Regions from separate parts of the Streptomyces sp. NPDC001204 genome, predicted to be linked through region 3. Evidence: riboswitches for the same ligand, from Rfam matches in the RefSeq annotation. Region 3 holds a riboswitch; each other region holds the start of a gene.

Region 1 (7,599 bases), on a different contig from region 3:
GCTCGGCCCTCGAAGCGGCTCAGCCCTTGAAGCGCGGGAAGGCCGAGCGGCCGGCGTACACCGCGGCGTCGTCGAGGATCTCCTCGATGCGCAGCAGCTGGTTGTACTTGGCGACGCGCTCGGAGCGGGCCGGGGCGCCGGTCTTGATCTGGCCGCAGTTGGTGGCGACGGCCAGGTCGGCGATCGTGACGTCCTCGGTCTCGCCGGAGCGGTGGGACATCATGCACTTGAAGCCGCTGCGCTGGGCCAGCTCGACGGCGTCCAGGGTCTCGGTGAGCGAACCGATCTGGTTCACCTTCACGAGCAGCGCGTTGGCGGCGCCGTCCTCGATGCCGCGGGCGAGGCGCTCGGGGTTGGTGACGAACAGGTCGTCGCCGACGAGCTGGACCTTGTCGCCGAGCTTGTCGGTGATGACCTTCCAGCCGGCCCAGTCGTCCTCGAACAGCGGGTCCTCGATGGAGACGAGCGGGTAGGCGGCCACCAGCTCCTCGTAGTACTCGGTCATCTCCGCCGCCGAGCGCTCCTTGCCCTCGAAGACGTACTTGCCGTCCTTGTAGAACTCGGAGGCGGCGACGTCGAGCGCGAGGGCGATCTGCTCGCCGGGGGCGTAGCCGGCTTCCTTGATCGCCTCGAGGATCAGGTCGAGGGCCTCGCGGTTGGAGCCGAGGTTCGGGGCGAAGCCGCCCTCGTCGCCGAGGCCGGTGGACAGGCCCTTGCTCTTCAGGACCTTCTTCAGCGTGTGGTAGACCTCGGTGCCCCAGCGCAGGGCCTCGGAGAAGGACTCCGCGCCGATCGGGGCGATCATGAACTCCTGGATGTCCACGTTGGAGTCGGCGTGCGAGCCGCCGTTCAGGATGTTCATCATCGGCACCGGCAGCAGGTGCGCGTTCGGACCGCCCAGGTAGCGGAAGAGGGGGAGGTCCGAGGCCTCGGAGGCGGCGTGGGCGACGGCGAGGGAGACGCCGAGGATGGCGTTGGCGCCCAGCGAGCCCTTGTTGTCGGTGGCGTCCAGGTCGAACATGGCCTGGTCGATCAGGCGCTGCTCGGTGGCGTCGTAACCGACGAGCTCCGGGCCGATCTGCTCGATCACGGCGAGGACGGCCTTCTCGACGCCCTTGCCCTGGTAGCGGTTGGGGTCGCCGTCACGGAGCTCGATGGCCTCGAAGGCACCGGTGGAGGCGCCGGAGGGGACGGCGGCACGACCGGTGCTGCCGTCGTCGAGGCCGACCTCGACCTCGACCGTGGGGTTGCCTCGGGAGTCCAGGATTTCCCGGGCTACGACGACGTCGATGGACGGCACGAGCATCTCCTTCTGGGATGTGACGCTGGAAGTGCGGGGCGTGAGCCTTGCGCCTAGAGCCTAACCGTCCCGGGGCGGCGACCGGCCGACCGACCGCCTCGTGGACAGAGTGACGGTACCCTTTGTTCCCGCTCGGAACAAAGGGAAGGGGAAGGTTCGGGAACGGCCGGGTGTGCGGGAGACGAAAAGAACCCGCCCCGGCGCGTAGGGGGGAACACGCCGGGGCGGGGGCCCATGAAGGGCGGTACGGGCCCTTACTTCAGGTGGAGCTGCTGGCCCGGGTAGATGAGGTCGGCGTTGTCGATGATGTTCTTGTTCAGCTCGAACAGCTTCTTCCAGCCGCCCTGGACGCCGTGCTCGGCGGCGATGGAGCTGAGGGTGTCGCCGGAGACCACCTTGTACTCGCCGTCGCCCTTCTTGACCTTCTCGCCGTTGGGCGTGGTGACGGTCCTGCTCGGGGCGGGGCGCGTCGCGGAGCGGTTGGCGGCCTGCTGCTCGGTCGAGCGGGTGGTGGTGCTCTTGGCGGAGCTGCCGCTCGACGACGACGAAGAGGAAGACGCCGACGCCGACGAGGAGGAGGACGAGGGGGCGCTGCCGGTGTAGGCGGCGCCGGACAGGCCCTTGCCGCAGACCGGCCAGGCGCCCTTGCCCTGGCCCGCGAGGACCTTCTCGGCGACGGTTATCTGCTGCGACTTGGAGGCCAGGTCGGCGCGCGACGCGTAGGCGGTGCCGCCGTACCCGGCCCAGGTGGAGTTGGTGAACTGGAGGCCGCCGTAGAAGCCGTTGCCGGTGTTGATGGACCAGTTGCCGCCGGACTCGCACTGGGCGACCGCGTCCCACTCGGAGGCGGTGGCGGCGGAGGCGTTGCCGACCGCCATCAGCGGGGCGGCGACTGCGGCGCCGGCGACACCGGCGAGCGCGATGACACGGGTGGTCCTGGACGTACGGCGGTGCTTGCCCTTGCTGGAGAACAGCATGGATGGATCCCCTCACCGACGCCTGCGAGGTGAGCTGTCGGGTTCGGGCCGGTTGAGTTGCCCGGCCGTGCCTCGTACACGAGGCACGGCTCCACCCCTAGCCGCTCCGGTCAACTGCCCGGCGCGGCACTTACCTTGGGTCCCCCGCTCCTGCCCACGGCGCTTGACGCGACGACTGTTCCCGTGCGGCCGCTGGCAGGATTCGGCGTTGCGGCAGCCGGGGCTCGCGGTGACGAGCGGTCACGACCGTAGGCATGCGCTTCGCCGAATTCCAAAGACGATCAGGGCTTCTGAGACTCATCCCACACTTTCCCCGAATGGGACATTCAGCGCGAAGCGTGGCGTGAACTCCGCCTACTTTTGGGGCGTTTCGGTAGGGACATTCAGGGTCTGACCGGCGGAGATGTGATTCGGGTCGGACCCGATCGCCCCCTTGTTCGCCGCGTACAGCGCGTCCCATCCGCCCGGGAGGTCAAGGGAGTCGGCGATGGACTCGAGGGAGTCGCCGGCGCGGACGGTGTAGGAGTCGGCGACGACGGCGCGCGCGGAGCCACCACGGGAGGCGTGACGGCCGGAGGAGGCGGTCGAGTGGCTGTCGGCCGGGTCCTCGACGGCACTGCCGCCGCGGTGCCGCCCACCGCTGAGTGCGCCGGTGTCGACCAGGGCCGAAGTGCCGCCGACCTGCCACGAGTTGTCCGTGTAGTCCGGCTGCGCCGTGACCGAGGGCGAGGCGGCGGGCGACTGCGACCCGCCCGCCGCGACATCGGAGGACGCGTCGGACTCGGCCTGCTCGCCCTTCTTGGCGGGCGAGGACGGCGAAGGGGAGGACGTGGTGGGGGACGCGACCGACGAGCCGGAGGAATCGGTCGAACCAGGGTCGACATCCGACGAGTCGGACGAACCGGACGTATCGCCCGACGACGTCTGTGACGAGTCGGACAGGCCGAGGTCGTCCGTGAGGGACTTTCCGGAGGAGTTGGAGGATCCGGACGAATCACCCACGCCGGTGTCGACCTTCGCCGCCCCGGACTTCTTGCTGAGCCCGGAGAGCAGCCCGCACGTCGGCCAGGCGCCGGGACCCTTGTCGGCGAGCAGCTTCTCGGCCACGGCTATCTGCTGGGAACGGCTGGCCTGGTCGGCGCTCGAGGCGTAGTCGAGGCCGCCGTACTTCTCCCAGTCGTCCTGCGTCAACTGGAGGCCGCCGTAGTAGCCGTTGCCGGTGTCGGCGCTCCAGGCGCCGCCACTCTCGCACTTGGCCACCTTGTCCCACGCGTTGCCGTCGGCCGCGCTGGCGCCGCCGGCGCCGATCAGTGGGATGGCGATGGCGGATCCGGTCACTCCGGCTGCGACGAGGAGGGCCGGAGCCTGACGGGGCCGACGGTGACGACCGTTCCCGGAGAGCATGCGGAGACCTTTCGTGCGACAGCGGTGACCCGCGTGGCGACCGCAGACTCGGCGCCACGCTGATGGGTGAAAGTATCGGCTGACGATCGCTTGTCACAAGTTCATGCCGCACAGATCACGTGAAGATCACACCGTTGAACATGTGTCATCTTCGTGTCCGTCAGTGGGTAGGCGTGGTGCGGCGGCAGGCGCCTTTTCCTGCCTTGTCCGGCTTCCCCGCGACTTACCGACCGGGTGTGAACCGCACCGGCAGCGTTCGCAGTCCGCGCATGATGAGCCCTCCGCGCCAGCGCAACTCGGCTGGATCCGCACCCAGTTGCAGGTCCGGGAGCCGGGTGAGGAGGGTGGCCAGCGCGGTCTGGCCCTCCAGGCGGGCGAGCGGTGCGCCGAGGCAGTAGTGAATGCCGTGTCCGTAGCCGAGGTGTTGATTGTCACGCCGCCCGAGATCGAGGACGTCGGGGCCGGCGAACCGCTCCGGGTCCCGGTCGGCGGCGGCGAGGACGACGAGGACCGGGTCGCCGGCGGCGATGTCCTGCCCGCCGATGGTGAGCGGCCGGGTGGCGTAGCGCCAGGTGGCCAGCTCCACCGGCCCGTCGTAGCGCAGGAGTTCCTCCACTCCCGTCTCCAGCAGGCCGCCGTCCCCCTCGGCGAGGGACCGTTGGAGCCGGTCCCGCTGCTCGGGGTGGGTGAGCAGGGCGTAGGTGCCGTTGCCGATGAGGTTGACGGTGGTCTCGAAACCGGCGAACAGGAGGATGAAGGCCATGGCGGCGGCCTCGTTCTCGGTGAGGTGCTCGCCGTGGTCGGAGGCGCGGATGAGCGCGGAGATGAGGTCCTCGCCGGGGGCGGGCTCGGCCGGGAGCGCCTCGCGCTTGCGGTGGATGAGTTCCGCGAGATAGCCGCGCATCTTCTTCACCGAGCGGGCGACCCCGCCGCGCGGGCCCTTGCCGTGGCGGATCATCATGCCCGCCCAGTCCCGGAAGTCGTCCTGGTCCTCGCGGGGGACGCCGAGCAGGTCGCAGATGGCGTAGATGGGCAGCGGGAAGGCGAACTCGTGGATGAGGTCGGCGGTGCCGCGCCCGGCGAACCCGTCGATGAGTCCGTCGGCCAGCTCCTGCACACGCGGGGCGAACTCGGCGACGCGGCGCGGGGTGAACGCCTTGCTGACCAGCCGGCGCAGCCGGGTGTGGTCCGGCGGGTCGATGTTCAGCAGGTGGGTCATCAGCTCGGCCTTGCGCTCGCCGGGGATGCCGGTCTTGCCCTTGGCGTGCGCGGACTCGGCGTGGTGCGCCGGGTTCTTGGACAGCCGCTGGTCCGCCAGGGCCTGCCTGGCGTCCGCGTACCGGGTGACCAGCCAGGCCTCCACTCCGCTGGGCAGGCGGGTCCTGTGCACGGGGGCGTGCTCGCGCAGCCAGGCGTAGGCCGGGTAGGGGTTGCTGGCGAACTCCCAGGTGAACAGGGCTGGTGGCTGGTCGTGCATACGGTTGACCCTAGCGCCGGGAATCCGGTGCAAGGGCTTCCGCCCCTGCCGCCGCCCCGGCCCTCCCCGTCCCCGGCGGCGATGTCCCCGGCACCCTGCCGCCCCGCCCGCGCCCCTCAGGGCCTTCGGGTGCCCTCTGTCTCCACGATCGCGTCCCGGTACGCGCGCGCCGCCGCGCGCAGTGCCGCCTCCGGGTCGACGCCCTCCGCCTCGGCGCGGGCGGCCAGTGCCAGCAGCTCGTATCCGAAGCCCTCCCTCGCCGGGAGGGGGACCTCCAGGCCCGCCGTGCGGACCCGGGAGGCCAGCTTGGCGGCGAGGGCGAGGCCGGGCTGGCCGAGGGGGACGCCCTCGGTCACGGAGGTGCGCCGCTTCTCCTCGGCCTTGGTGCGCAGCCAGTGCGCCTTGACCTCCTCCGGGGTGGTGGCGGTCTCGTCACCGAAGACGTGCGGGTGGCGGTGGATCAGCTTGGCGACGATGGTGCCGGCCACGTCGTCGATGGAGAACGGCTCCTCGGAGTCCTCCTCGGCGATACGGGCGTGGAAGACCACCTGGAGCAGGACGTCGCCCAGTTCCTCGCGCAGTTCCTCACGGTCGCCGTCCTCGATCGCCTCGACCAGCTCGTACGCCTCCTCGATGCCGTACTTGGCCAGGCCCTTGTGGGTCTGCCGGGACGACCAGGGGCACTCGGCGCGGATGCGGTCCATGACCTGGACGAGGTCGAGCAGGCGGGCGCCGGGCAGGTCGTAGGAGGCGGGCAGCAGCTCCAGCTCCGGCATGTTCACACGGCCGGAGCCGGCCAGGCGGGCCAGTCCGTCGGTCAGGGCGGGTTCGCCCTCGCCGGTGGCCACGACGACGACCGTACGGCCGCCGGCGCACGCGTCCACCAGTCCCTCGGCGCTCGGTGCCGCCTCGTCCACGGCTATGCCCGCCTCGCGCAGATACGGCAGCTGCGGATGGGCGCCATCCGCGCACAGCACCCGGTCGGCCGCGCGCAGCACCTGCCAGGCGGGCCAGGACAGCAGCCCGGGGGCGACCCGGTGGCTGGTAGTGAGCAGGACGATCCGGCCCGTGGCCGCTGCGGAGGTGGTCGTGCTGGTGGTGTTCACGGTCCGAACGTAACGCACGCCCGCGACGTCGCCCCTGGTTGTCCACAGGCCGAGGGCCGGCCCCCGGCCCGGTTGTCCACAGGCCGAGGGCCGGCCCCCGGCCCGGTTGTCCACAGGCCGAGGGCCGGCCCCCGGCCCGGTTGTCCACAGGTCCGGCCGTCCGGCGTCCGGCCTCCGGTCAGGCCGACTGCTTCGCGTCCGCCGCCGAGACGTCCCGCAGCCACGGCGTCTTGGCGTTCACGAGGGTGCTCTTCTCGACGTCCCACGTGCCGTAGCGCGGGTTGAGGTCGACGTGGAGGTCGGCGGAGGCCTCGGACAGCGCCTTCCAGAAGGCCGGCTGGCCGGCGTCGGTGTGCAGATGCGCCGCGAGCTTCTGCGCCTTCACCTGGAGGCGGAGGTTGTCGTCGAGGCGCTGCGGGGGCACCCCGTACCGCTGGAGCCAGGTGTCCTCGAGCGCCTTGGCGCCACCCGCCTGCTGCTCGAGACCGCTACGCAGCTGCTGGACCTCGCCGCGGCTGACGCTGAGGCCGGCGTTCCGGGCGGCGCGGTCCAGCACCTGGTCGAGCACCATCTGGTGCAGCGTGTCCCGGGCGAGCGTGCCGGTCGAGACGACGGTCTGCTGGTACTGCGCCTCGTCGGCCACCGCGGCCCGCTGCGCCTCGCGCACCTCGCTGACCCGGCTCTGCAACTGCCCGAAGGTGATCCGCTGGCCGCCGACCACGGCCGCCGCGCCCGGATGCGCGTCGCTTCCACAGGCGGTGAGCAGGGGTGCCGCCGCGAGGATCGTGGCGGACAGGACGAGCGCGGTGCGACGGCGGCGGTGCAAGGAAACCTCCCGTTGTGGAGATTGTGCGGCGGTGCACAAAGTCTTGCGATGATCGATGGTAGGCAGCGGCCGGGCTCTGGCCAACCCATTCGACCAACGATTCACCACGACTTCGGGCACCGTCTTCGGGCGCCGTCGCACAAGGGGAGGCCCGACGTGGCGGGGAAGCCGTCGGGCCGCATCCGCGCCCTGCGGATTCTCAGCCGGTGATGGCGACCGGAGCGTCCCACCAGTCGCGGTCGACGGTGATGGTGACGCCGCCGCGCGTCTCCTTGCTGTTGACCATGTACTGGTGGGCGCGGCTGTGGTCGGTGAACTGGTTGGCACCCCAGGGCCAGTCGGTGGTGGTGGTCTCCTTGCCGTCCCAGAGGGCGTACCAGAGGTTGCCCGGCAGGTCGGTCTTGTTGGTCGCGGTGGCGATGGCCTTGGCGCTGGAGCTGGTGAAGCCGTAGTAGCCGGCGCGGTAGGTCTTGTCGCGCAGCACCTTGTCGAAGGCGCGGACATAGGTG
Region 2 (7,599 bases), on a different contig from region 3:
AGTCCGCGCTGGAGACGGCGGTGCTCGCGGCGGAGGCCGGGGCGCGGGTGCGGGTGGTGGCGCGGGGCCGAGGCGCGGTCGCCTTCGGCGCCCCGCCCTGGGAGCAGCCGAGGTTCCGGCCCGAGTCGCCGTTCGGCCGGGCCTGGTCGCTGTGGGCGCTGAGCTACCACCCGCAGCCCTTCCGGTACCTCCCGGCCGGGGTCCGCCACCATCTGGTCCGCCGGGTCCTCGGCCCGCTCGGCGCCTGGTGGCTGCGCGAGCGCTTCGAGCCGGCGGTGCCGGTCCACGAGGTGAGCGGCATCGTGCGCGCCGAGGTCAGGGGCGGGCGTCCGGTACTGACGGTGCGCACCCTCGCGGGCGAGAGCCGGGAACTGGAGGCGGACCACGTCATGGCGGCCACCGGCTACCGCGTCGACATCGCCGCGATGGGCTTCCTCGGCCACGAGCTGCGCACCGGACTCGCGGTCAGCCGCGGCGCCCCGAGGCTCGGCGCGGGCTACGTCTCCTCGGTACCCGGCCTCTACTTCACGGGGCTGCCGGCGGCGGCCTCGTACGGGCCGGTGATGCGGTTCGTGTGCGGCACGGAGTTCGCCTCTCCGCGGCTGGCCGCACACCTCGCGGCCAGGCACGGTTGAGGGGAACCTCGTCCGCTGGGCCGAAGCGCCCTCACAGGCAAGGGAGTTGAAGAGAGGGAGCCGGGAGCACGGTGGCCGTCGCGGTCGTCCGGCTCCGGTCGAGCCGGCGGGCCGGGGCATCCGTATTCTCTGATCATGGCCGCCCTCGCACATGCCCTCATCGCCACCGACCTGGACGGAACGCTGCTGCGCGGCGACCACACCGTGTCCGAACGGTCCCTCGCCGCGCTCGCGAGGGCGGCGGCCGCAGGTGCCCGGCACCTCGTGGTGACCGGACGGCCGGCACCGAGAGTGCGGGAACTGCTCGACGTCCTCGGCACCACGGGGCTCGCGGTGTGCGGTCAGGGCGCACAGCTCTACGACGCCGGCAGCGACCGCCTGCTGTGGTCGGTCACCCTGGACCGGGAGCAGGCCGAGACCGCCCTCGGCAAGATCGAGGCCGAGGTGGGGGAGGTGTACGCCGCGGTCGACCAGGACGGGGTCGAGGGGCTCACGCTCATCGAGCCGGGGTATCTCATGCCGCACCCGGCGCTGCCCGCCGTACGGGTCGAACGGCGCGACGACCTGTGGCGCGCGCCCATCAGCAAGGTGCTGCTGCGTCACCCGGCGCTGTCCGACGACGAGCTGGCGGAGGCGGCCCGCGGCGCGGTGGGTTCCCTCGCCACGGTCACCATGTCGGGCCCCGGGACCGTCGAACTCCAGCCGTGCGGCATCACCAAGGCGACCGGACTGGCGCTGGCCGCCGAACACCTGGGACTGGGCCGCGAGAGCGCCCTCGCCTTCGGCGACATGCCGAACGACATCCCGATGTTCCAGTGGGCCGCCCGGGGCGTCGCCATGGCCAACGCCCACCCCGAGCTCAAGGCGGTGGCCGACGAGGTCACGACGTCGAACGAGGACGACGGCATCGCCGTCGTCCTCGAACGACTGTTTGTCTAGTCGGTGCGTGCGCCGGCCGCGGTCCGGTCAGTACGCGCCGAAGACGTTGTCGATGGAGCCGTACCGCTTGGCCGCGTAGTTGCAGGCGGCGGTGATGTTGGCGACCGGGTCGTAGATGTCCCAGGACGTGCCGTTCACGTGGTAGGCCCGGAAGGTCGGGTCGATGACCTGGAGCAGACCCTTGGACGGGATGCCCTTCTTGGCGTTGGAGTCCCAGAGGTTGATGGCGCGCGGGTTGCCGGAGGACTCGCGGATGATGTTGCGGTGGATCCCGTTGTAGGAGCCCGGGATGCCCTTCTCCGCCATGACCGCCAGGGAGGCCCGGATCCAGCCGTCGAGGTTGTTCGAGTAGCCGAAGCTGGCGGCCGTCCGGACGGTGGCCGGGGTCGCCGCGGACGCGGTCGTGGCGCCGAGCAGCGGCACGGCGAGGACGGCTGCGCCCGTGCCGGTGACGGCGAGGGCGCGGACGAGGCGGGCGGTGCGGGAAGAGCTGCGCTGACCGTTTGCAGGCATGGGGGAATTCCTCTCCGTCGCCTGCGAGGTGAGCTGTCGGGTTCGGGCTGGGAGGTGCCCGGCCGCGCCTTGAAGGGCGCGGCTTCACCCCAAGCCGTTCCGGTGCGGTGTACGCGGTACGTACGACGCCCGGCCCGGCGGCTTACCTGGGTCCCCCGCTCCTGCCGTGGTTCATTCGGTCGTTGGGATTACGGGCGGCGGCAGGATTCGGCGTCCGCCCGTCGGTGCCGGGAACGTATGCGAGAGCACATGTCCCGAACAAGTGCCGGAATCACACATCGCCCTATTTGACCTTGGTCTGGGGGGTATGTGGTGCTTGATCCTTTGCATCTGCCAAGGGTCAACTCGACTGGTGTAAAGGGGATGTGAAGGAATGCGAGAGGCGGCGTGGATGGAAGGGGGTGTGTCCCAAGTCACGGCTCGGGCAGCCGAAGAGCAAATACCACTAAAGAGAATTGAAACCCCAATAGGGGTGAATCGGACTTCATGTGTGAGTGTGGATGGGCCGTGTGGCTGACACGTGATGGTGGTCACGTCGGGTGAAGTGGCCTGGCCCGTATAGGTGGGCGATATCGGTGATCGAAACGTGACCGGATACGCTGACTTGAGTGAGGGCAGCGACCTATCGACAAACCGTGTAATCCCCAGCAGACACCAGCAGACAGGAGACCCCTCGTGACCGTCGTCGGGCCATTCGGGCTGAGCGTGCGGGACCAGGCTCTCGAAGCCGATGTCCAGGCCGGATTGGCGGCTGTCGAGGAAGGGCTGCTCGAAGCCACCAAGAGCGAGGTCCCGTTCATCACGGGCGCCGCGCAGCATCTCGTCAGGGCGGGCGGGAAGCGGTTCCGGCCACTGCTCGTGATGCTCGCGTCCCAGTTCGGGGATCCGTACGCGCCGGGGATCGTGCCCTCGGCCGTGGTGGTGGAGCTGACCCATCTGGCGACGCTGTACCACGACGACGTGATGGACGAGGCCGCCGTGCGCCGCGGGGTGGACAGCGCCAACACCCGCTGGGGCAACTCGGTCGCGGTCCTGACCGGTGACTTCCTCTTCGCCCGCGCCTCGCAGATCCTCGCCGACCTCGGCCCGGAGGCCGTGCGGGTGCAGGCCGTGGCGTTCGAGCGGCTGGTCACCGGGCAGATCCTGGAGACGGCGGGTCCGCAGGACGGCCGGGACCCGGTCGACCACTACCTGGACGTGCTGGGCGGCAAGACCGGGTCGCTGGTGGCGGTGTCGTGCCGGTTCGGCGCGATGATGTCCGGCGCCGACGAGACGGTCGTGGACGTGCTGACGCAGTACGGCGAGCGGCTGGGCGTCGCCTTCCAGCTGGCGGACGACGTCCTGGACATCGCCTCCGACTCGCACGAGTCGGGCAAGACCCCCGGCACCGATCTGCGCGAGGGCATCGCCACCCTGCCGGTGCTGCGGCTGCGCGAGCGCACGGCCCGGCTGGGGCTGGCCGAGGACATCGCCCTGTGCGAGCTGCTGGACTCCGACCTGAGCGACGACGCGCGGCACGCGGAGGCGCTGGCGGCGCTGCGGGCGCACCCGGCGCTGGAGCACGCCCGCCGTGACACCGTGCGCTACGCCGAGGAGGCGCGGGCCGCGCTGGCGCCGCTGCGGGAGTGCGACGCGAAGGCCGCCCTGCTCCAGCTGTGCGACGCGGTGGTGCACCGGGCCGGCTGACGCCCGTCCGGTTCCGCGGCCTCACCGGCCGCCCCCGCCGGGCAGCCCCTTCGAGCGGCGCTCTCCACATCTACCCCTACGGGGTGGGGAGGCGTCGCCCTTTGTGTGTCATACCGCAGGCGTACACGGAGTTGGCTCCGGGGTCTGACGCTTCCGCCCCGCCGATTTGGTCAGATGGAAACCACGGACCACACCACTGCTCACCGATCTGGGTGAGAATGGCGGCTGAGGGTGACACCCCAGTGCAGAAGGACAGCCGCCGCCGAAGACGGAGGTAGGGCACACATGGCACCGAACGAATCCGAAGCCGACGACCTGCGCACGGGGCGCCGCAAGGCCGCGCGCTACGTCGTCCCGGTCACGGTGGTGGGGGTGGCGGCGGCGACCATCGGGCTCGTCCCCGCACTCGCCGCGTCCGGCGACCCCGACCTGCCGAAGATCACCGCACAGCAACTCATAGAGAAAATCGCCAAGTCGGACGTCCAGCAGCTGTCCGGCACGGTCAAGGTCAGCACCGACCTGGGTCTGCCGAACCTCGGCGGCCTGGAGAGCGGCCTGACCTCCGGCGCGGCCGGGGGTGGTGACGGTTCGTCGGCCGACCCGATGTCAAAGCTGCCCGAACTGGCCTCCGGGACGCACACCCTGCGCGTCGCCGCCGACGGCGAGGACCGGCAGAAGGTCTCGCTGATCGAGAGCGCCGCCGAGTACAGCCTCATCCACAACGGCAAGGACGTCTGGGGCTACGACAGCAAGTCGAACGAGGTCTTCCACGGCACCGCGGCCGACGGCGGCGAGAAGCACCGGGACGAGGTCCCCGCCACGCCCAAGGACTTCGCCGACGAGGCCCTGAAGGCGGTCGACGACACCACCTCGGTGAAGGTCGACGGCACCGCCCAGGTCGCCGGCCGCGACGCCTACAAGCTGGTCATCGAGCCGAAGCACGCCTCCGGCACCACGGTGGGTGCGATCAGCATCGCGGTGGACGCCAGGACCGGGCTGCCGCTGAAGTTCACGCTCACCCCGGCGAGCGGCGGCGCCGCCGTGGTGGACGCGGGCTTCACCCAGGTCAGCTTCGCCAAGCCGGCCGCCTCGACCTTCGACTTCACCCCGCCCAAGGGCGCGAAGGTCACCGAGGAGAAGGACGCCGCGAAGGAGGCCACGAAGGACGCCGAGCGGAAGGCCGGCCCGGACCGGCAGTCCCACGAGCCCGGCACGTCGCACAAGGACCCGGCCGGGAGCGGCCCGAAGGTCCTCGGCAAGGGCTGGAACTCCATCGCCGTGATCGACACCGGTAACAAGGGCGGCATCCCGTCGTCCTCCGGCAAGGGCGACCTGAGCGGATTCCTCGGCTCGCTCGGCGACCAGGTCAGCGGCAAGTTCGGCAAGGGCACGGTCTTCTCCACCCGCCTGGTCAACGCGCTGATCACGGACAACGGCAAGGTGTACGTCGGCGCCGTCACCAAGGACACGCTGGTGAAGGCGGCGAACACCGGGCAGTAAGGACGCGACGGGCACGAGGAATCGAGGGAGCCGATGGACGAGGGGGATGACAGCGTCATCCACACGCGCGGGCTCACCAAGCGCTACCGCGGCGGACAGCTCGCCGTCGACGGTCTCGACCTGACCGTCCCGGCGGGCAGCGTCTTCGGCTTCCTCGGCCCGAACGGCTCGGGCAAGACCACCACCATCCGCATGCTGATGGGGCTCATCGAGCCCACCTCCGGCACGGCGCGAGTGCTGGGGCGCCCCATGCCCCGGTCCTCGCGCACCGTGCTCCCGCAGGTCGGCGCGCTCATCGAGGGCCCGGCCCTGTACGGCTTCCTGTCCGGCCGGGACAACCTGCTGCGCCACGACGCCGCCGACCCGACCGCCGACCCCCGCACCCGGCGCGCCCGGGTCGCCGCCGCCCTGGACCGGGTGGGCCTGACGGCCGCGGCGGGCAAGAAGGCCAAGGCCTACTCCCTGGGCATGAAACAGCGCCTGGGTCTGGCCGCCGCGCTGCTCCAGCCGCGCAGACTGCTCGTCCTGGACGAGCCGACCAACGGTCTCGACCCGCAGGGCATGCGCGAGATCCGCTCCCTGGTCCGGGAGTTGGCCTCCGACGGCACGACTGTCTTCCTCTCCTCCCATCTGCTGGACGAGATCGAGCAGGTGTGCACCCACGCGGCGGTCATGGCGCAGGGGCGGCTGATCACACAGGGAGTCGTGGCGGAGCTGGCCGCGGGAGCGCGCGGCCGGCTGGTGGTGATCACACCCGACACGGGGGAGGCGGCCCGGGTGCTGAAGGAACAGGGCGTCGGCGACGTCGCCGCGGGCGAGGACCGGGTGTCCGGCGACCCACCGGAGCGCGACCTCGCCGACGTGAACGCCGCGCTGGTGACGGCGGGCGTCCGCGTACGCGGCTTCGGGGTCGAACGGGCCTCGCTGGAGGACGCGTTCGTGGCACTCACGGGGGAGGGCTTCGATGTCGCGGGCTGAGCTGTCGCCGGGGCAGGCCGCGGACGTGGCCGTGCGCGCCCCGCGCCGGCTGTGGACCTTCGGGCTGCTGCGCAGTGAGCTGGTGACCACCTTCCGGCGCTGGCGCACCCTCGCGCTGCTGGGCGTGCTGGCCGGTGTGCCGGTCCTGGTCGGGGTGGCCGTCAGGATCGAGACGAGGGACGGCTCGTCCGTCGGCGGCGGGGGCGGCGAGGGTCCGGCGTTCATCGCGCAGGTCACCAACAACGGGCTGTTCCTGGTCTTCACCGCGCTCGCCGCCACCCTGCCGTTCTTCCTGCCGATGGCCGTGGGCGTGATCGCGGGCGACGCCGTCGCCGGGGAGGCGAACGCGGGCACCCTGCGCTATCTGCTGGTCGCCCCCGCCGGCCGCACTCGCCTGCTGCTCGCCAAGTACGCCACGACGATGGCCTTCTGCCTGGTCGCCACCCTCGTGGTCGCCGTCTCGGCACTCGTCGTGGGCGCCCTGCTGTTCCCGCTCGGTGATCTGACGACCATCTCGGGCACCCGGATCGGCTTCGCCGACGGACTGGGCCGGGCGCTGCTGATCGCCCTCGTCGTCGCCGCGTCGCTGATCGGGCTCGCCGCCCTCGGCCTGTTCGTGTCGACGCTGACCAACAGCGGGATCGCCGCGATGGCCACGACCGTGGGCCTGCTGATCACCGTTCAGATCGTCGACCAGATACCCCAGCTGCACGCGATCCAGCCGTACCTCTTCCCCCACTACTGGCTGTCCTTCGCCGACCTCATGCGCGAGCCGGTCTACTGGGACGGCCTGGTGAAGAACCTGGAGTTGCAGGCCCTGTACGCGGCGGTGTTCGGCTCGGCGGCCTGGGCACGGTTCACGGCGAAGGACATCACGGCGTAGGGACCGGCCGCGCGTTCCCCGCCCCGGTGAGACGGGCCAGCGGTTCGCTCTCCCGCGGCGGCGCTCCGCTCAGGTCGCCCAGCCGCCAGGCCTCCACCCATGGGACACGGTAGACGTCGATCACGGACTCGATCGGCTTCACCCGCTGGGCGAGCCGCCGCGGCAGCCGGCCCGGCGCGTCCGCGACGAGCACCACGGCGTCCAGGTCGAGTCCGGCGGGCGCCTCGCCCCCGCGGAACACCTCGAGGGCGCGGGTGACGGCGTCAAGACCGGCCGCGTGGGTCCTGGCGACCAGCAGCACCGACTCCGGAGCGCCGGGCCCCGGCCAGGCGCGTCCGCAGTCGTGACCGCCGTAGACGGCCGCGAGCGTGGTCGTGCCCGCGCCGCCGTGGGTGGCCAGCCAGGAGAACCGGCGGGGTGTGACGGGCCGGCCGGCGGGCCGTTCTGGCCTGCCCTCCCATCCGT
Region 3 (7,599 bases):
CGACCGAGAACGTAACAGCGTTGCAAGCTCCGCGAAAGACCTTGCAGAAAAAAAGCGCAAGACTACGGGCGAGTTACCACTTCGTGACCCGCCGAGACAGGACCTACGGCCCTGATTTCACGCGGGCAGGCGGCCCCTCGGACACTTGTGCAAGACTCTGCAAGCCCTTGCCAGACGATGGCGGGGGAGGAATCATCCCGTTGCGGACCGGACGCCGAGACCCGGACGTCGACCGGCCGCCGACCGAACACGAGGGATCGCGATGACGCAGCAGCCCGCAGCGGGCCGTTCAACGGCTCGCACCAGGCGCCCCGTCGGTGTGCAGGGCGGGGGCCGGCCGGTACAGTCCGGTCACGTGACCACACGGCTTGCCGACATCGCCGCCCAGGCGGGGGTGAGCGAGGCGACCGTCAGCCGCGTCCTCAACGGCAAGCCGGGCGTCGCCGCCACCACCCGCCAGTCCGTGCTGGCCGCCCTCGACGTCCTCGGCTACGAGCGCCCGGTACGGCTGCGGCAGCGCAGCGAGGGGCTGGTGGGCCTGATCACCCCGGAGCTGGAGAACCCGATCTTCCCGGCGCTGGCGCAGGTCATCGGCCAGGCGCTGACCCGGCAGGGCTACACCCCGGTGCTCGCCACCCAGACCCCCGGCGGGTCCACGGAGGACGAGCTGACCGAGATGCTGGTGGACCGCGGGGTCGCCGGGATCATCTACGTCTCCGGTCTGCACGCGGACACCACGGCCGACATGGAGCGCTACGAGCGCCTGCGCGCCCAGGGCGTGCCCTACGTCCTCGTGGACGGCTTCTCCCCCAAGGTGCAGGCGCCGTTCATCTCCCCCGACGACCGGGCCGCGATGACCCTGGCGGTCACCCACCTCGCATCCCTGGGGCACACCCGTATCGGTCTGGCCCTCGGCCCGAAGCGCTTCGTGCCGGTCCAGCGCAAGATCGAGGGCTTCGTGCGCGCCATGCAGGACCAGCTGGGCCTGGCCGCGGACGTCGTCGAGTCGGAGCTGGTCCAGCACTCCCTCTACACCCTGGAGGGCGGCCAGGCCGCGGCCACCGCGCTCATCGAACGGGACTGCACGGCGATCGTCTGCGCCAGCGACATGATGGCGCTCGGCGCGATCCGGGCGGCGCGACAGCGCGGGCTGGAGGTCCCCCGGGACGTCTCCGTGGTGGGCTTCGACGACTCCCCCCTGATCGCCTTCACCGACCCGCCCCTGACGACCATCCGCAAGCCGGTGCCTGCGATGGGCCAGGCGGCGGTGCGCACGCTGCTCGAGGAGATCGGCGGGACGCCCGCGCCGCACAGCGAGTTCGTGTTCATGCCGGAGCTGGTGGTGCGCGGTTCGACCGCTTCGGCCCCCGGGGACCGCGCTCGTCCCTGAGGCGGAGAACATGCGAACGGAACCCGACCGGGGGATGATCGGTGGACGAAGGCTTTTCTGGCAGACTCTGTGCCTATGGGTGACTCGACCGAGACACGACTGGAAGGCCGGAAAGAGGCCGTTCCGCCCCTCGTCACGGACGAGCAGTCCCCCACCGTCCTGGAGCGTCTGCGCACCCCCCGCCGGCCGCGGCTGTGGTTCGAGATCCTGCTGATCGCGGTGAGTTACTGGACGTACTCGCTGATCCGCAACGCGGTCCCGGAGCAGAAGGCCAAGGCGCTGCGCAACGCGGACTGGGTCTGGGACGCCGAGCACCAGCTCGGCATCGCCGTCGAACACTCGGTCAACCATGCCCTGAACTCGGTGACTTGGCTGATCATCGGCATGAACTACTACTACGCGACGCTGCACTTCGTGGTCACCATCGGCGTCCTGGTGTGGCTCTACCGCACGCACCCCGGCCGCTACGCGGCGGCCCGGCTCACCCTCTTCGTGACGACGGGCGTGGCGCTGCTCGGCTACTACCTGTACCCGCTGGCGCCCCCGCGCCTGATGACCGGCGGCCACTTCGTGGACACGGTCCAGGTCCACCACACCTGGGGTTCCATGGCGTCCGGCGACCTCAAGAACATGTCCAACCAGTACGCCGCGATGCCGTCCATGCACATCGGCTGGTCCCTGTGGTGCGGCCTGACCGTCTTCACCCTGTGCACGATCCCTTGGCTGCGCGTCCTCGGCCTGCTCTACCCGGTGGCCACCCTGGTCGTCATCGTCGCCACCGCCAACCACTTCTGGCTGGACGCGGTCGGCGGCGTCCTGTGCCTCTCCTTCGGCTTCACGGTGGTCCGTGCCTGGTACGGGGCGCTGCCGCACGCGCTGCCGCGGCTGACGCCGGCGCTGCGGCCCACGGAGGCATAGGGCGGTGTTGCCGGGCCGCCGTCACGGCCTGCGGAGGCCTTGCTCCGTGGCGGTGCCGCCGGGCCACCGTCACGGCCTGCGGAGGCCTTGCTCCGTGGCGGTGCCGCCGGGCCGGCCGTCTCACGAACCGTAGAACAGCTCCTCCATGACCGACCGGGCCCGGCGTGCCGTCCGCCGGTACGCGTCGAGCATGTCGCCCGCGTGCCCCGGCCCGTATCCCAGGTACCGTCCCACCGCGGCTAGTTCCCGCGACTCGGTGGGGAACGTGTCCCCCGCCCGGCCCCGCACCAGCATCACCGCGTTGCGCACCCGCGTGGCCAGCACCCACGCCTCGTCGAGCGTGGAGGCGTCCTCCGCGGACACCAGACCCGCCTCCCGTGCCGCCGCCAGCGCCTCCCGCGTCCGCGTGGTCCGCAGCGACGCCTCCCCCGCCGCGTGCCGCATCTGGAGCATCTGCACGGTCCACTCCACGTCGGACAGCCCGCCCGGCCCCAGTTTGGTGTGCAGCTTGGGGTCGGTGCCGCGCGGCAGCCGCTCGGACTCCATCCGGGCCTTCAGCCGCCGGATCTCCCGCACCGCGTCGTCGCGCAGCCCGCCGCGCGGATACCGCAACGGGTCGATCAGCTCGATGAACCGCCGCCCCAGGTCCTCGTCCCCGGCCACCGGCTCGGCCCGCAGCAGCGCCTGGGACTCCCACACCAGCGACCACCGCCGGTAGTACGCCTCGTACGACTTGAGCGTCCGCACCAGCGGCCCGGACTTCCCCTCGGGCCGCAGATCCGCGTCGACCAGCAGCGGCGGATCCGCGCTCGGGATCTGGAGCAGCCGCCGCGTCTCGGCCACCACCCGGGCCGCGGCCTCGGCGGCCTCCCGCTCGTCGGCGCCCTCCCACGGCTCGTGCACGAACAGCACGTCCGCGTCCGAGCCGTAGCCCAGCTCGTGCCCGCCGAAGCGCCCCATGCCGATGATCGCGAACCGGGTCGGCAGGGTGTCCCCCCATCCCTTGCGCACGACCGCCCGCAGGGTCCCGGCCAGCGTCGCCGCGGTCAGGTCGGACACCGCGCCGCCCACCTGGTCCACGAGCGCGCCCTGATCGGCCTCGGCGGGCCGGGTCTCGGTGCCGTAGGAGCCGACGATGTCGGCGGCGGCGGTACGGAACAGCTCCCGCCGGCGTACGCCGCGCGCCGCCGTGACGCCCTGCTCGGGGGTCTCGGCGCGGCGCACGGCGGCGAGGACCTCCTGCTCCAGCTGGGCGCGGCCGCGCGGTTCGAGGCCGCCCGCGTCACCGTTGCCCAGCAGTGCCACGGCCTCGGGCGCGCGCATCAGCAGGTCGGGCGCGAGCCGCCCGGCCGACAGCACCCGGGCGAGGTTCTCGGCGGCGGCCCCCTCGTCCCGCAGCAGCCGCAGATACCAGGGGGTCTTGCCGAGCGCGTCCGACACCTTGCGGAAGTTCAGCAGCCCGGCGTCCGGATCGGCGGAGTCCGCGAACCACCCCAGCAGCACGGGCAGCAGGGTCCGCTGGATGGCCGACTTCCTGGTGACGCCGGAGGCCAGCGCCTCCAGATGCCGCAGCGCGGCCGCCGGGTCGGCGTACCCGAGCGCGACCAGCCGCTCACGCGCGGCCTCCGGCCTCAACCGGGCCTCGCCGGGGGCGAGTTGGGCGACCGCGTCGAGCAACGGACGGTAGAACAGCTTCTCGTGCAGCCGGCGTACGACGCTGGTGTGCCGCTTCCACTCGCGGGTCAGCTCGGTGATCGGGTCGCTGCGCAGGCCGAGCGACCGTCCGAGCCGGCGCAGATCGGCCTCGTCCTCGGGGACGAGGTGGGTGCGCCGCAGCCGGAACAGCTGGATGCGGTGCTCCAGGGAACGCAGGAACCGGTAGGCGTCGTCGAGTTGCACGGCGTCCACACGGCCGACGTACCCTCCGGCGGCAAGCGCCTGCAACGCGTCCAGGGTGGAGCCGCTGCGCAGCGACGGGTCGGTCCGCCCGTGCACCAACTGAAGAAGCTGCACGGCGAATTCGACGTCGCGCAGGCCGCCCGGCCCGAGCTTCAGCTCGCGCTCGACCTCGGCCACGGGGATGGTCTCGACCACGCGGCGGCGCATCTTCTGCACGTCGGCGACGAAGTTCTCGCGCTCGGCGGCCTGCCAGACCAGCGGGTCGAGCGCGGCGATGTACTGCCCGCCCAGTTCCAGGTCGCCGGCCACCGGGCGGGCCTTGAGCAGCGCCTGGAACTCCCAGGTCTTGGCCCACCGCTGGTAGTAGGCGACATGGCTGCTGAGCGTGCGCACCAGCGGCCCGTTGCGGCCCTCGGGCCGCAGGTTGGCGTCGACCGGCCAGATCGAGCCCTCCACGGTCGTCTCGGAGCAGATCCGCATCATGTGCGAGGCGAGCCGGGTCGCGGCGCGCAGGGCCTTGACCTCGTCGGCGCCGTCCTCGGCCTCACCGACGAAGATCACGTCGACGTCGGAGACGTAGTTGAGTTCGTGGCCGCCGCACTTGCCCATCGCGATCACCGCGAGCCGGCACAGCGCGTCGTCCTCGGGCGCGGCGGCCCGCGCGAGCCGGAGCGCGGCACGCAGGGTGGCGGTGGCGAGGTCGGCGAGCTCGGCCGCGGTCTCGGCGACATCCGTGGTGCCGCACACGTCGCGGGCGGCGATGGACAGCAGGCAGCGCCGGTAGGCGACGCGGAGCCCGACCGGGTCGGCGGCGTCGGCGAGCCCGTGCTCGAACTCCTCGACCCCCGGGTGCAGGTCGCGCGGCTCGTAGGTGACCAGCGCCCGCCAGTCGCCCGCGTGCCGGGCGAGGTGGTCGCCGAGCGCGGTGGAGGCGCCGAGCACACCGAGCAGCCGGTCGCGCAGCGGTTTGGCCGCTATCAGCGTGTCGAGCAGCTCGCGGCGGGCCTTGGACCCCGGCTGCGCCTCCAGCAGCCGGACCAGCCCGCCCAGCGCGAGATCCGGGTCGGCGGTGGCGCCCAGCGCCTCCAGCAGCACCGGATCGTCCCGGAGCGGCGCGAGGTCCGGCCCGTCCAGCAGCCGCTCGGCGTCCGAGGCATGGATGAAGCCGTGCCGCAGCAGCCGCGTGAAGGTACTGCTCCTGCGCCCCGGCGCCGTCATCCCGGCCTCCCGTCGGATCAAGCCCGTCCTGGCCAGAGCCTATCCGGACTCCCGGGCCGGAGCCCTGACGGCGGTCCAGCTTTCCGCACGGTCAGAGGCCGGACGCACCCCCTGTCACCCCTTCCGCGCTGGGGGCGGCCCCTGCGACACCGACAGGTACTCCTTCAGCCAGAAGTCCGAAAAGCATCGGAGTGCAGGCATCCGTATGCGCACCGTGAAAGTCACGAAAACGTAGCGGACATATCACGCACCAACCTTCACAGCAGTCACAAGCGTTGGCTAGCGTGCCCGGCGGGCACCCCGTACCCCGCCGGCGAGCAACGCCGGGACGGGTGGCCTGCGCCGAGTCCGGTGCGCCTCACGGCCGCCGGAGCCGGGGACCCACGCATCCCTGGGGTGAATCGGTCCCGTTCACGCGTCCCCCACGGCGCGCACGGGACGGTAGGGCAGCCCTTCCGACCACCCGCCCGAACCCGACAGCTAACCCGGTAGGCGGTCTACGGAAGGAGGCGCCACCCTTGGCGTCGCACCGCAAAGCCCGGACCACGTCCACCCGGATCGCCGGACTGCGCACGTCCCCGGCCCTCGGTCTGACGACCGCGGCCCTCACCTCCGTGGCACTGCTGTCCCAGACGGCGAACGCCGCGCCCGCACAGCCCCGGAAGCCCAGCCTCGAAGAGGTGCAGAAGAGAGTCGACGACCTCTACCACCAGGCCGGGGTGGCCACCGAGAGGTACAACGCGGCCAAGGAGAAGACCACCACGCAGCGCAAACGCGTGAACGGCCTCCTCGACGACGTGGCGAAGCGCACCGCGAAGCTGAACGAGGCGCGGCGCGAGCTCGGCTTGTTCGCAGCCGCCCAGTACCGCACGGGAGGGATCTCCGGTACCGCGACGCTGCTGCTCGCGAAGGATCCCCAGCAGTACTTCGACCAGGACCATCTGATGAGCCAGCTCACCGAGCGGCAGAAGAAGGCCGTCGACGACTACCGGACCGCACAGCTCTCGACGACGAGGAAGCGTACCGAGGCGACGAAGGTCCTGGAGTCGCTGACCACCTCGCAGAACGATCTGAGGACCAGCAAGGTCGACGTCCAGAAGAAGCTCAGCGAGGCACGCCATCTGCTGTCGACGCTGACCGCCGAGGAGAAGGCGCGGCTGGCGGCGATCGAGAAGAAGAAGCAGGAGCTCGCCCGGCAGAAGGCCGCGGAGCTGGCCCGCAAGCAGGCGGCGGAGGCGAAGGCGGCGGCGCAGAAGCGCGAGCAGGAGCAGGCGGCCCAGAGCTCCGACGCGAAAGCGAGCAGCGGAACGGGCACGGGAGCGGACACGAGCGCGGGCGCCGGATCGAGCACGGGCGCGGGCACGAGCGCGGATGCCGGATCGAGCACCGGCTATGCCGCCAAGGCAGCCAAGGTCATCGACTTCGCGAGGGCCCAGATCGGCAAGCCGTACGTGTGGGGCGCGTCCGGCCCCGGGTCGTACGACTGCTCCGGGCTCACGCAGGCGTCCTGGAAGTCCGCCGGGATCTCGCTGCCCCGCACCACCTGGGACCAGGTGCAGGCCGGCACGACCGTCCCCGTCTCCGCGGCCGAGCCCGGCGACCTGGTCTTCTTCTACGACGACATCAGCCACGTCGGGATCTACATCGGCAACGGCATGATGATCCACGCGCCGCACTCGGGCGCGAACGTCCGCGAGGAGTCGATCTACTACATGCCGATCCACAGCGTCGTCCGCCCCGCGTAAGGCGTGTGCCGGCCCGCCCAGGAGCGGTGAGGGCGTGGGGCCGGCGGTCCGCGACCGTCGGCCCCCTCCGCCTAATGGGCGGGAAACCTTCCTGACCTGCGCCTACAGCACCGGCAGGTGCTTCTTCAGTTCGAAGGCCGTGACCTCCGAGCGGTACTCGTGCCATTCGGCGCGCTTGTTGCGGAGGAAGAAGTCGAAGACGTGCTCGCCGAGGGTGTCGGCGACCAGGTCGCTGTTCTCCATCAGGGTCAGGGCCTCACCGAGGTTCTGCGGGAGCGGTTCGATGCCCATCGCGCGGCGTTCGGCGTTGGACAGGGCCCAGACGTCGTCCTCGGCGCCCGGCGGGAGCTCGTAGCCCTCCTCGATGCCCTTCAGGCCGGCGGCCAGGAGGACGGCGTAGGCGAGATAGGGGTTCGCGCCGGAGTCGAG
Region 4 (7,599 bases), on a different contig from region 3:
ACCTCGCGCAGCACCCGCAGATAGGCGGGGGAGTGGAAGCGCATCCCGCCCGCGCCCTGCACCACCGGTTCGACGATCACGGCGGCCAGTTCGCCGGCGTGCCGTTCGACCGTCTCCCGCAGATGGTCGGCGTACGCCTCCTCGTACTCGGCCGGTGGCGCGTCCGCGAAGACCTGACGCGGCAGCACACCGGACCACAGCTCGTGCATCCCGCCCTCGGGGTCGCACACGGACATCGGCTGCCAGGTGTCCCCGTGGTAGCCGCCCCGCCAGGTCAGCAGCCGCCGCTTGTCCGGGCGGCCGAGCGAGCGCCAGTACTGGAGGCACATCTTGACCGCGACCTCCACCGACACCGAACCGGAGTCGGCGAGGAACACATGCTCGAGGCCCTCTGGCGACATGTCGACAAGGAGCTTCGCGAGCCGGACGGCGGGCTCGTGCGTGAGCCCGCCGAACATCACGTGGCTCATCCGCTCCAACTGCTCCCGCGCGGCCTCGTTCAGCACCGGGTGGTTGTAGCCGTGGATCGCCGCCCACCACGACGACATGCCGTCGACGAGTTCGCCCGAGCCGTCCGCGAGCCGCAGCCGTACCCCGCTCGCCGACTCCACGACGAGCGGTTCGTGGCGGCCGGGCATGGGCCCGTACGGGTGCCACACGTGCCGCCGGTCGAGCTCCAGCAGCTCGGGCACGCCCGGTCCGGGCGTGGCGCGCGGTTCAGGCATTGGGCGCGAGGTCCGTTCCGGCGCCCCGGCGGCGTACGGAGACGAGATCCGTGCGCGGCTCGTTGCCGGCCGCGGTCGCGGCCGGTGCTGATGCCGGTTCCTCCGCCGGCGCCGCGGCGGAACCGCAGACCCCGCCATCCTGGTGCGACCCGCACCCGGTCCCCTCGTGCGATCCGCATCCCGAGCCGTCGTGGGACCCGCACCCCGTGCCGTCGTGGGACCCGCACCCGCCCCCGGCCGACACCCGGTGCCCGGGCAGCGTCACCTGGTCGGCGCCCTCCACCTCGAACCCGGCGTCCGCGATCATCTCCAGGTCGGCCCTGCCCGCCTGTCCCTCGCTGGTCAGGTAGTCGCCGAGGAAGATCGAGTTGGCCAGGTGCAGCGCGAGGGGCTGCATGGTGCGCAGGTGCACCTCGCGGCCGCCCGCGATCCGTACCTCCACGTCGGGGCAGACGAACCGGACCATCGCCAGGATCCGCAGGCAGCGCTGCGGGGTCAGGTTCCACTCCTTGGCGAGCGGTGTGCCCTCGAACGGGATCAGGAAGTTCACCGGGACGGAGTCCGGGTCCAGCTCGCGCAGCGAGAAGACCACGTCGACCAGGTCCTCGTCGCTCTCGCCCATCCCGGCGATGAGCCCGGAGCAGGCGGACAGCCCGGCCGCGTGCGCCTTGTGCACCGTGTCCACCCGGTCGGCGTAGGTGTGGGTGGTCGTGATGTCGCCGTACGTCGCCTCGGAGGTGTTGAGGTTGTGGTTGTAGGCGTCGGCCCCGGCCTCGCGCAGCCGTTCGGCCTGGCCGTCGGAGAGCAGACCGAGGCAGGCGCACACCTCGACGCCCTCGTTCTGCTCCTTGATCGCCTTGATGGTGTCGGAGACCCGGTCCACGTCGCGGTCGGTCGGACCGCGCCCGCTGGCCACCAGGCAGACCCGCTTCGCGCCGCCCGCCAGCCCCGCCGCGGCGGCCCTGGAGGCGTCGTCGGGCTTGAGCCAGGTGTACTTGAGGATGTCCGCCTTCGAGCCGAGGCGCTGGGAGCAGTAGGAGCAGTCCTCGGGGCACAGGCCCGACTTGAGGTTGACGAGATAGTTGAGTTTCACCCGCCGGCCGAACCAGTGGCGGCGCACCTTCCCTGCCGCGGCCACCACGTCGAGCAGGTCGTCGTCGGAGGTGGCCAGTACGGCCAGAGCTTCCTCGCGGGTCGGCGACTCGCGCCGAAGCCCCTTGTCCACCAGCGTGTTCAGCAGGTTCATGAGAGCTGATCCTGTCCTACGGCCCGGTCCGCGGCCAAGGAGACTCCGCACAACGACGGGCGCATCGACATGTGGGTATTGCCACATCATGGGCGGCCGGCCCTGCCGCTAGGGTCTGTCCACTGCCTACAAAAGCCCCGGAGGACCCATGGCGTTCGGCTGGATCGAGGAGCAGGTGGACGCACGCCGCCGGGCCGGACTCGTACGGACCCTGCGGCCCCGCCCCGCCGACTCACCGCTGCTCGACCTCGCGGGCAACGACTACCTGGGGCTGGCCCGCCATCCGGAGGTGACCGAGGGGGCCGCGGCCGCGGCGCGTACCTGGGGCGGCGGCTCCACCGGCTCCCGGCTGGTCACCGGCACCACCGAACTCCATGCCGAACTGGAGCGCGAACTGGCCGGATTCTGCGGCTTCGAGGCTGCGCTGGTCTTCTCCTCCGGATACGCAGCGAACCTGGCCGCGGTCACCGCGCTCGCGCCGCACGGCTCGCTCGTCGTCTCCGACGCGGGCAACCACGCCTCGCTCATCGACGGCTGCCGGCTGGCCCGGGGCACGACACAGGTCGTCGCGCACGCCGACCCGGACGCCGTGCGCAAGGCCCTCGGAACGCACGAGGGCCCGGCCGTGCTCGTGTCGGACACGGTGTTCTCGGTCGACGGTGACGCGGCCCCGCTGGCGGAGTTCGCCGCGGTCTGCCGGGAGCACGGCGCCGGTCTCGTCGTCGACGACGCCCACGGGCTGGGCGTCCTGGGCGAGGGCGGCCGCGGCGCCGCGCACGCGGCCGGGCTGGCGGGCGCCGACGACGTGGTCGTCACGGCCACGCTGTCGAAGTCGCTCGGCAGTCAGGGCGGAGTCGTCCTCGGGCCCGCGCGGGTGATCGACCACCTGGTCAACGCGGCCCGGACGTTCATCTTCGACACCGGTCTCGCGCCCGCGGCCGCGGGTGCCGCCCTCGTGGCGCTGCGACTGCTGCGCCGCGAGCCGGAGCGGGCGGCACGCGCGCGTGCGGTGGCGGCCGAACTCCACGCACGCCTGACCGCCGCGGGCCTGGAGGCGGTACGTCCGGACGCCGCGGTGGTCTCGGTGCGCGCTCCGTCCCCGGAGCGGGCCGTGCGATGGGCGGCCGACTGCCGGGCGGCCGGGCTGGCCGTGGGCTGCTTCCGTCCTCCTTCCGTGCCCGACGGCATCTCACGGCTGCGGCTGACCGCCCGCGCGGACCTCTCCGGGGCGCAGATCGAACACGCTGTAGGGGTGATCGGTGGAACACGACCATGAGTCGGCGTGACACGGCCGGGCGCCACCGGGTGTGGATATGACTGGATTGTCCGTCAGGTGCGGTGTGCCGCGGCCGTGAAGACTGCCCAGCTCGCGGGGGAGAAGAGCAGCGCGGGCCCGGCCGGGGTCTTGGAGTCGCGCACGGCGAGCAGCCCGGCCCACGGTCCCGTGGCGGGCCGGGCCGTCTCGACGCAGTTGTTGGCTCCCGTGCTGTAGCTGCTGCGCAGCCAGTGCACGCCGTGCAGATCGGTACTGGAAGGTACGTGCCGAGGCGGAGTGGACATGGGGCCTCCTTACGCGGTACGCGGTTGTGCGCCGTCAGGGGGTCTGGCGTATCCCGGCGATGAAGTCCAACGAGTCCTCGGGAGAGAGGGCGTGGATCCGCAGGGTGTCGAAGGCCTCGGCGTAGGCCTCTAGGTCTTCTTTCCGCTCGAGGTGGAGGCTACTCGTCAAGTGGTCGAGAACCACCACGTTCAGATCGGAAGCGTTCGAAAACGAGAAGATAACGAAAGGGCCGGTGATCCCGATGTGCGCGCCGGCGGCGAACGGCAACACCTGGAGCCGTACTTGGGGCAGCCGGGCCGCCTCCGTCAGCCGCTCCAGCTGCCGCCTCATGACCTCGGGCCCGCCCACCTCCCTGCGCAGCACCGCCTCGTCCAGCACCGCGTCCAGCTCCAGCGGCGGTCGCGAGCGCAGCACGTCCTGGCGGGCCAGCCGCACCTCCACCAGCGCGTCCAGCCGGTCCTCGTCCAGCCCGTCCACGGCGGCCCGGGTGACCGCGCGGGCGTACTCGGGTGTCTGGAGCAGTCCGGGGACGACCGAGGTCTCCAGGGTGCGCATCCCGCTCGCCTGCGACTCCAGGCTGATGAAGTCCCGGTAGGTCGGCGGCAGCACTCCGCGATAGGCGTGCCACCAGTGGTGCCGGTCGCCGCCGTCGTCCAGCCCCGCGAGCACCAGGAGCAGCTCGCGCAGCTGGGCGTCGTGGACCGCGTACGCGTCCAGGAGCGAGCGCACGTCGGCCGGTTTCACCCCGCTGGTGCCGGTCTCGATCCGGCTGACCTTCGACTGGTGCCAGCCGACCAGGCGGGCCGCCTCACCGCTGGTGAGACCCGCGCCGGTGCGCAGCGCGCGCAGTTCGGCGCCCAGCTTCCGGCGGCGCACCTCGGGACCGTGCTGCATGGGCTACTCCCTCGCTCCCTCTGAACGCTCCACGCGACCCGCTCCGGATACGGTCTGCCGTCGCAGAGTTCACCGCATCGAGCGACAGATATATGCATATCTCGGTGGATCGCCACCGAGACCGGAGAGGTGATGGCAGTCTGACGGCGAAGCACCAGTGCGGGACCGTACTCGAACCATCCGCCAAGTGTCGGACTCCGGCCCCGTGGGAAAGGGACGACATCGCCATGGCAGACCATCTGGAAGCATCCGTCACTCTGCCGAGCGATCCCGCCTCGGTCTGCGCGGCCCGTGCCTATGTGGCCGGCACGCTCGCGGAGTGGGGCCTGCCGCCGTCCGCGGACACCGCCGAGACGGTCCGGCTCATCGTGTCCGAACTCGCCACCAACGCCGTACAGCACACTTTGGGGCAGTCACCCACCTTCACGGTGGACCTCGTCCTCGTGCGTGACGAACGACTGCGCATCGGGGTCACCGACAGCCACCCCCGGTTCCCGAAACGCCTGCCGGCCGCCGTCCAGCAGGACAACGGCCGGGGCATGGTGATCATCCGGTGGCTCACCGCCGAGTGCGGCGGCAGACTGACCGTGCGGCCGACGCGGGAGGGCGGCAAGACGGTCTGCATCGAACTTCCGTGGACGGTTCCCGCCCGCCCGGTGACTGCCGCGGGTCAGGAACCGTAGGAACGTGCGGTGACGACGTCGAAGCTCCGCCACCGCACGGCACCGCACTGCGGCCGGGTCAGCTGACCCGGCCGTACCAGACGCTCTTCGTCCAGATCTTCTGGAGCTTCACCACGTCCCCGGTCTTCGGAGCGTGCCAGATCTTGCCCTTCCCGGCGTAGATGCCCACGTGGTAGACGTGCGAGCCCGAGTGGAAGAACACCAGGTCCCCGGCTCGGCGGCTGCTCGCGGAGATGTGCCGGCTGTTGTTGTACTGCTGTGCGGCCGTGCGGGGGAGCTTCTTGCCCGCCCTCTTGAACGAGTACAGCGTGAGCCCGGAGCAGTCGAACCTCCGCGGCCCCGTGGCGCCCCACTGGTAGGGCGACCCCTGCTTGGACGCCGCGATCCGCAGTGCCGTGTTCGCGGTCGTCACGGCCGAGGCCTCGGAGGCCACACCCGGGACCACGATCGAGCCGCCCACGGCGGCCAGGGTCAGGGCCGAGGCCGTGCCGGCCCGGGCCATCAGCGACGGGACACGATTGAGCGCAGTCATGCGCAACCCTTCGTCAGCCGCCTGTGAAGGATGACCTGTCGGATTCGGGCTGGCGAAGTTGCCCGGCCGCGTTGTCGCGGCTTCACCCCAAGGGCTGCTCGGACCGGCCATGGCGTGACCGTTCCGGCGACCCGTCGTGCTTGGGTCCTCCACTCCTGCCGATCCACTTCTGTCGACCGGTCATCCTGGCGGCGGCAGGACTCGGCGTCCGCCCGGACCGCCCCGCCGTTGTGGCGGGGGCTTGTCGTCAGACAGGGATCTTCACCTACGGATGTCCGAAAATCCCAATGGAACCGCGTGTTTGTGTTGTTACTCACCACGCGCCCGTTCGGGTGGACACCCTCGCGATCGAACGGCTGCCCCCGCCCGCGACGACCCCCGGACCAGCACCGGAGCACCTCATTCCGCCATTCGGGGAGGCGTGTTGGGCGACTGCGGCGGTCTCGAAAAGGGAGTTGAACCTACACCGAAAGGCGGTCGGTCATTCGGGGTGATTTCACCCCGTGTCCAGACAGAAGGGTCCCTTCACCCGCCAAGGCCGCGGCTGTGGACGACGTCAACTTCCGCAGTCGGGGGGAAGGGTGACACGGGCCGTGCGCCGCTCGCCGTCCAGCACCCGCAGGGCCCGGGCCAGAACGTCCGTGTGCAGCTCGGTCTCGTCCCGCCGGTGCACCAGCGCCAGGGCGTCGCGCAGCTCCACCGCCCTGCCGGCGAGCGCCTGGGCGGCCCTCAGGGCCCGGCAGGTGTCTCCGGGCCGTCCCGGGTTGACGCGGCCCAGCAGGTCGGCCGCCTCCAGGTATTGGTCGATCAGCTCCGCCTCGGCGCGGGTCGGCGCCGGCAGGGGTGGCGGCTCGGGCGGCGGCATCGGCGGCTCACTCCGCGTCCGGCGCGGTGCGCGTGGCCCCGCGGTTCTGGATGATTCGGTCAATCAGGCCATATTTCAGGGCCTCTTGTGCGTCCAGCACCTGCTCCCGCGCCAGGTCGGTCCGCACCTGCCGCGCGGACCGCCCGGTGCTCAGCGCGAGCAGCTCCTCCAGGCGGGCGCGCATCCGTGTCAGCTCGTCCGCCTGGATCGCCAGGTCGGACGCCTGGCCCTCGACCGGCTCGGGCAGTGACGGCTGTCGCAGGATGACGCGGGCGCCCGGCAGTGCGTACCGTTTGCCCGGGGTGCCCGCGGCCAGCAGCACCGCCGCGGACGCGACGGCCTGGCCCAGGCAGATCGTCTCCACGTCGCAGCACACGTACCGCATCGTGTCGTGGACGGCCGGCGTCGCGCTGAACGAGCCGCCCGGGGAGTTGATGCAGAGCGAGATGTCCCTTTCGGGCGTCCGGTGCTCCAGGTGGACGAACTGCGCGATCACGTCGTTCGCCGCGGTGTCGTCGATCGGTGTGCCGAGGAGGACGATCCGCTCCTCGAGCAGTTTCGCGTACGGATCAAGGGAGCGCCGGCCGACGCTGGTGATCTCGGTGAACTCCGGCAGGACGTAGCGGGCGGACGGTCGCGTCATGGCACACCCCTCCATGCGGCAGCGCCGGCTCCGGTTGGAGCGGCCTCTGTTAAAAACGTACAGGACGTACATAAGTCGCGGAGGGCTTCCCCGGGCCGGATGCGGGAACGGTCCCGGGTCGTGCACGGCCTCCTGCGGGGTGAAGCTGGAAGCACGGCGGCTCGACGACCCAGGGGACTGGCCATGGTGTTCTTCGCGATGTCCGAGCGGCACCCTCTCCCGCCGCTCTCCGCCGCAGATCTGGTGCTGGAGCGTGAGCGGCTGCACCGGGAGATCGATCAGCTCCAGCGGGCCCTGACCTCGCACGCCGTGATCGACCAGGCGATCGGCGCCGTGGTGACCTTCGGGCGGATCCCGCCCGAGGACGCCTGGCAGGTCCTGCGGGAGGTCTCCCAGCGGTCGAACACCAAGCTGCGCACGGTGGCCGAGCACGTGCTGAAGTTCGCGCAG

What was found. Region 3 has a riboswitch for cyclic di-AMP ahead of ACWC91_RS11100 (NlpC/P60 family protein). Riboswitches for the same ligand answer to the same signal wherever they lie in the genome.
Region 1: it holds a riboswitch for cyclic di-AMP, as region 3 does, so the genes downstream of both, ACWC91_RS20615 (LysM peptidoglycan-binding domain-containing protein) here and ACWC91_RS11100 (NlpC/P60 family protein) in region 3, are expected to answer to the same signal.
Region 2: it holds a riboswitch for cyclic di-AMP, as region 3 does, so the genes downstream of both, ACWC91_RS26235 (transglycosylase SLT domain-containing protein) here and ACWC91_RS11100 (NlpC/P60 family protein) in region 3, are expected to answer to the same signal.
Region 4: it holds a riboswitch for cyclic di-AMP, as region 3 does, so the genes downstream of both, ACWC91_RS23045 (C40 family peptidase) here and ACWC91_RS11100 (NlpC/P60 family protein) in region 3, are expected to answer to the same signal.

What each region holds. Positions count from the first base shown of each region.
Region 1 covers NZ_JBSFJL010000014.1:81,980-89,578, forward strand. The annotation lists gene eno (phosphopyruvate hydratase) at 20-1,306, opposite strand; gene ACWC91_RS20615 (LysM peptidoglycan-binding domain-containing protein) at 1,555-2,277, opposite strand; cyclic di-AMP (ydaO/yuaA leader) riboswitch at 2,282-2,449, opposite strand; gene ACWC91_RS20620 (LysM peptidoglycan-binding domain-containing protein) at 2,632-3,681, opposite strand; gene ACWC91_RS20625 (cytochrome P450 family protein) at 3,905-5,158, opposite strand; gene ACWC91_RS20630 (nucleoside triphosphate pyrophosphohydrolase) at 5,275-6,264, opposite strand; gene ACWC91_RS20635 (SurA N-terminal domain-containing protein) at 6,443-7,090, opposite strand; gene ACWC91_RS20640 (glycoside hydrolase domain-containing protein) at 7,290-7,599, opposite strand, start outside.
Region 2 covers NZ_JBSFJL010000021.1:49,799-57,397, forward strand. The annotation lists gene ACWC91_RS26225 (FAD-dependent oxidoreductase) at 1-635, shown strand, start outside; gene ACWC91_RS26230 (HAD family hydrolase) at 771-1,574, shown strand; gene ACWC91_RS26235 (transglycosylase SLT domain-containing protein) at 1,602-2,087, opposite strand; cyclic di-AMP (ydaO/yuaA leader) riboswitch at 2,093-2,278, opposite strand; gene ACWC91_RS26240 (polyprenyl synthetase family protein) at 2,763-3,773, shown strand; gene ACWC91_RS26245 (LolA family protein) at 4,059-5,273, shown strand; gene ACWC91_RS26250 (ABC transporter ATP-binding protein) at 5,307-6,251, shown strand; gene ACWC91_RS26255 (ABC transporter permease) at 6,238-7,134, shown strand; gene ACWC91_RS26260 (DUF6668 family protein) at 7,124-7,599, opposite strand, start outside.
Region 3 covers NZ_JBSFJL010000006.1:157,949-165,547, reverse strand. The annotation lists gene ACWC91_RS11115 (LacI family DNA-binding transcriptional regulator) at 356-1,390, shown strand; gene ACWC91_RS11110 (phosphatase PAP2 family protein) at 1,466-2,308, shown strand; gene ACWC91_RS11105 (bifunctional [glutamine synthetase] adenylyltransferase/[glutamine synthetase]-adenylyl-L-tyrosine phosphorylase) at 2,429-5,425, opposite strand; cyclic di-AMP (ydaO/yuaA leader) riboswitch at 5,756-5,935, shown strand; gene ACWC91_RS11100 (NlpC/P60 family protein) at 5,944-7,170, shown strand; gene glnA (type I glutamate--ammonia ligase) at 7,273-7,599, opposite strand, start outside.
Region 4 covers NZ_JBSFJL010000017.1:52,744-60,342, reverse strand. The annotation lists gene ACWC91_RS23075 (adenosylmethionine--8-amino-7-oxononanoate transaminase) at 1-725, opposite strand, end outside; gene bioB (biotin synthase BioB) at 718-1,971, opposite strand; gene ACWC91_RS23065 (8-amino-7-oxononanoate synthase) at 2,120-3,247, shown strand; gene ACWC91_RS23060 (DUF397 domain-containing protein) at 3,301-3,531, opposite strand; gene ACWC91_RS23055 (helix-turn-helix domain-containing protein) at 3,566-4,426, opposite strand; gene ACWC91_RS23050 (ATP-binding protein) at 4,654-5,109, shown strand; gene ACWC91_RS23045 (C40 family peptidase) at 5,168-5,641, opposite strand; cyclic di-AMP (ydaO/yuaA leader) riboswitch at 5,645-5,826, opposite strand; gene ACWC91_RS23040 (hypothetical protein) at 6,198-6,506, opposite strand; gene ACWC91_RS23035 (ATP-dependent Clp protease proteolytic subunit) at 6,514-7,149, opposite strand; gene ACWC91_RS23030 (ANTAR domain-containing protein) at 7,333-7,599, shown strand, end outside.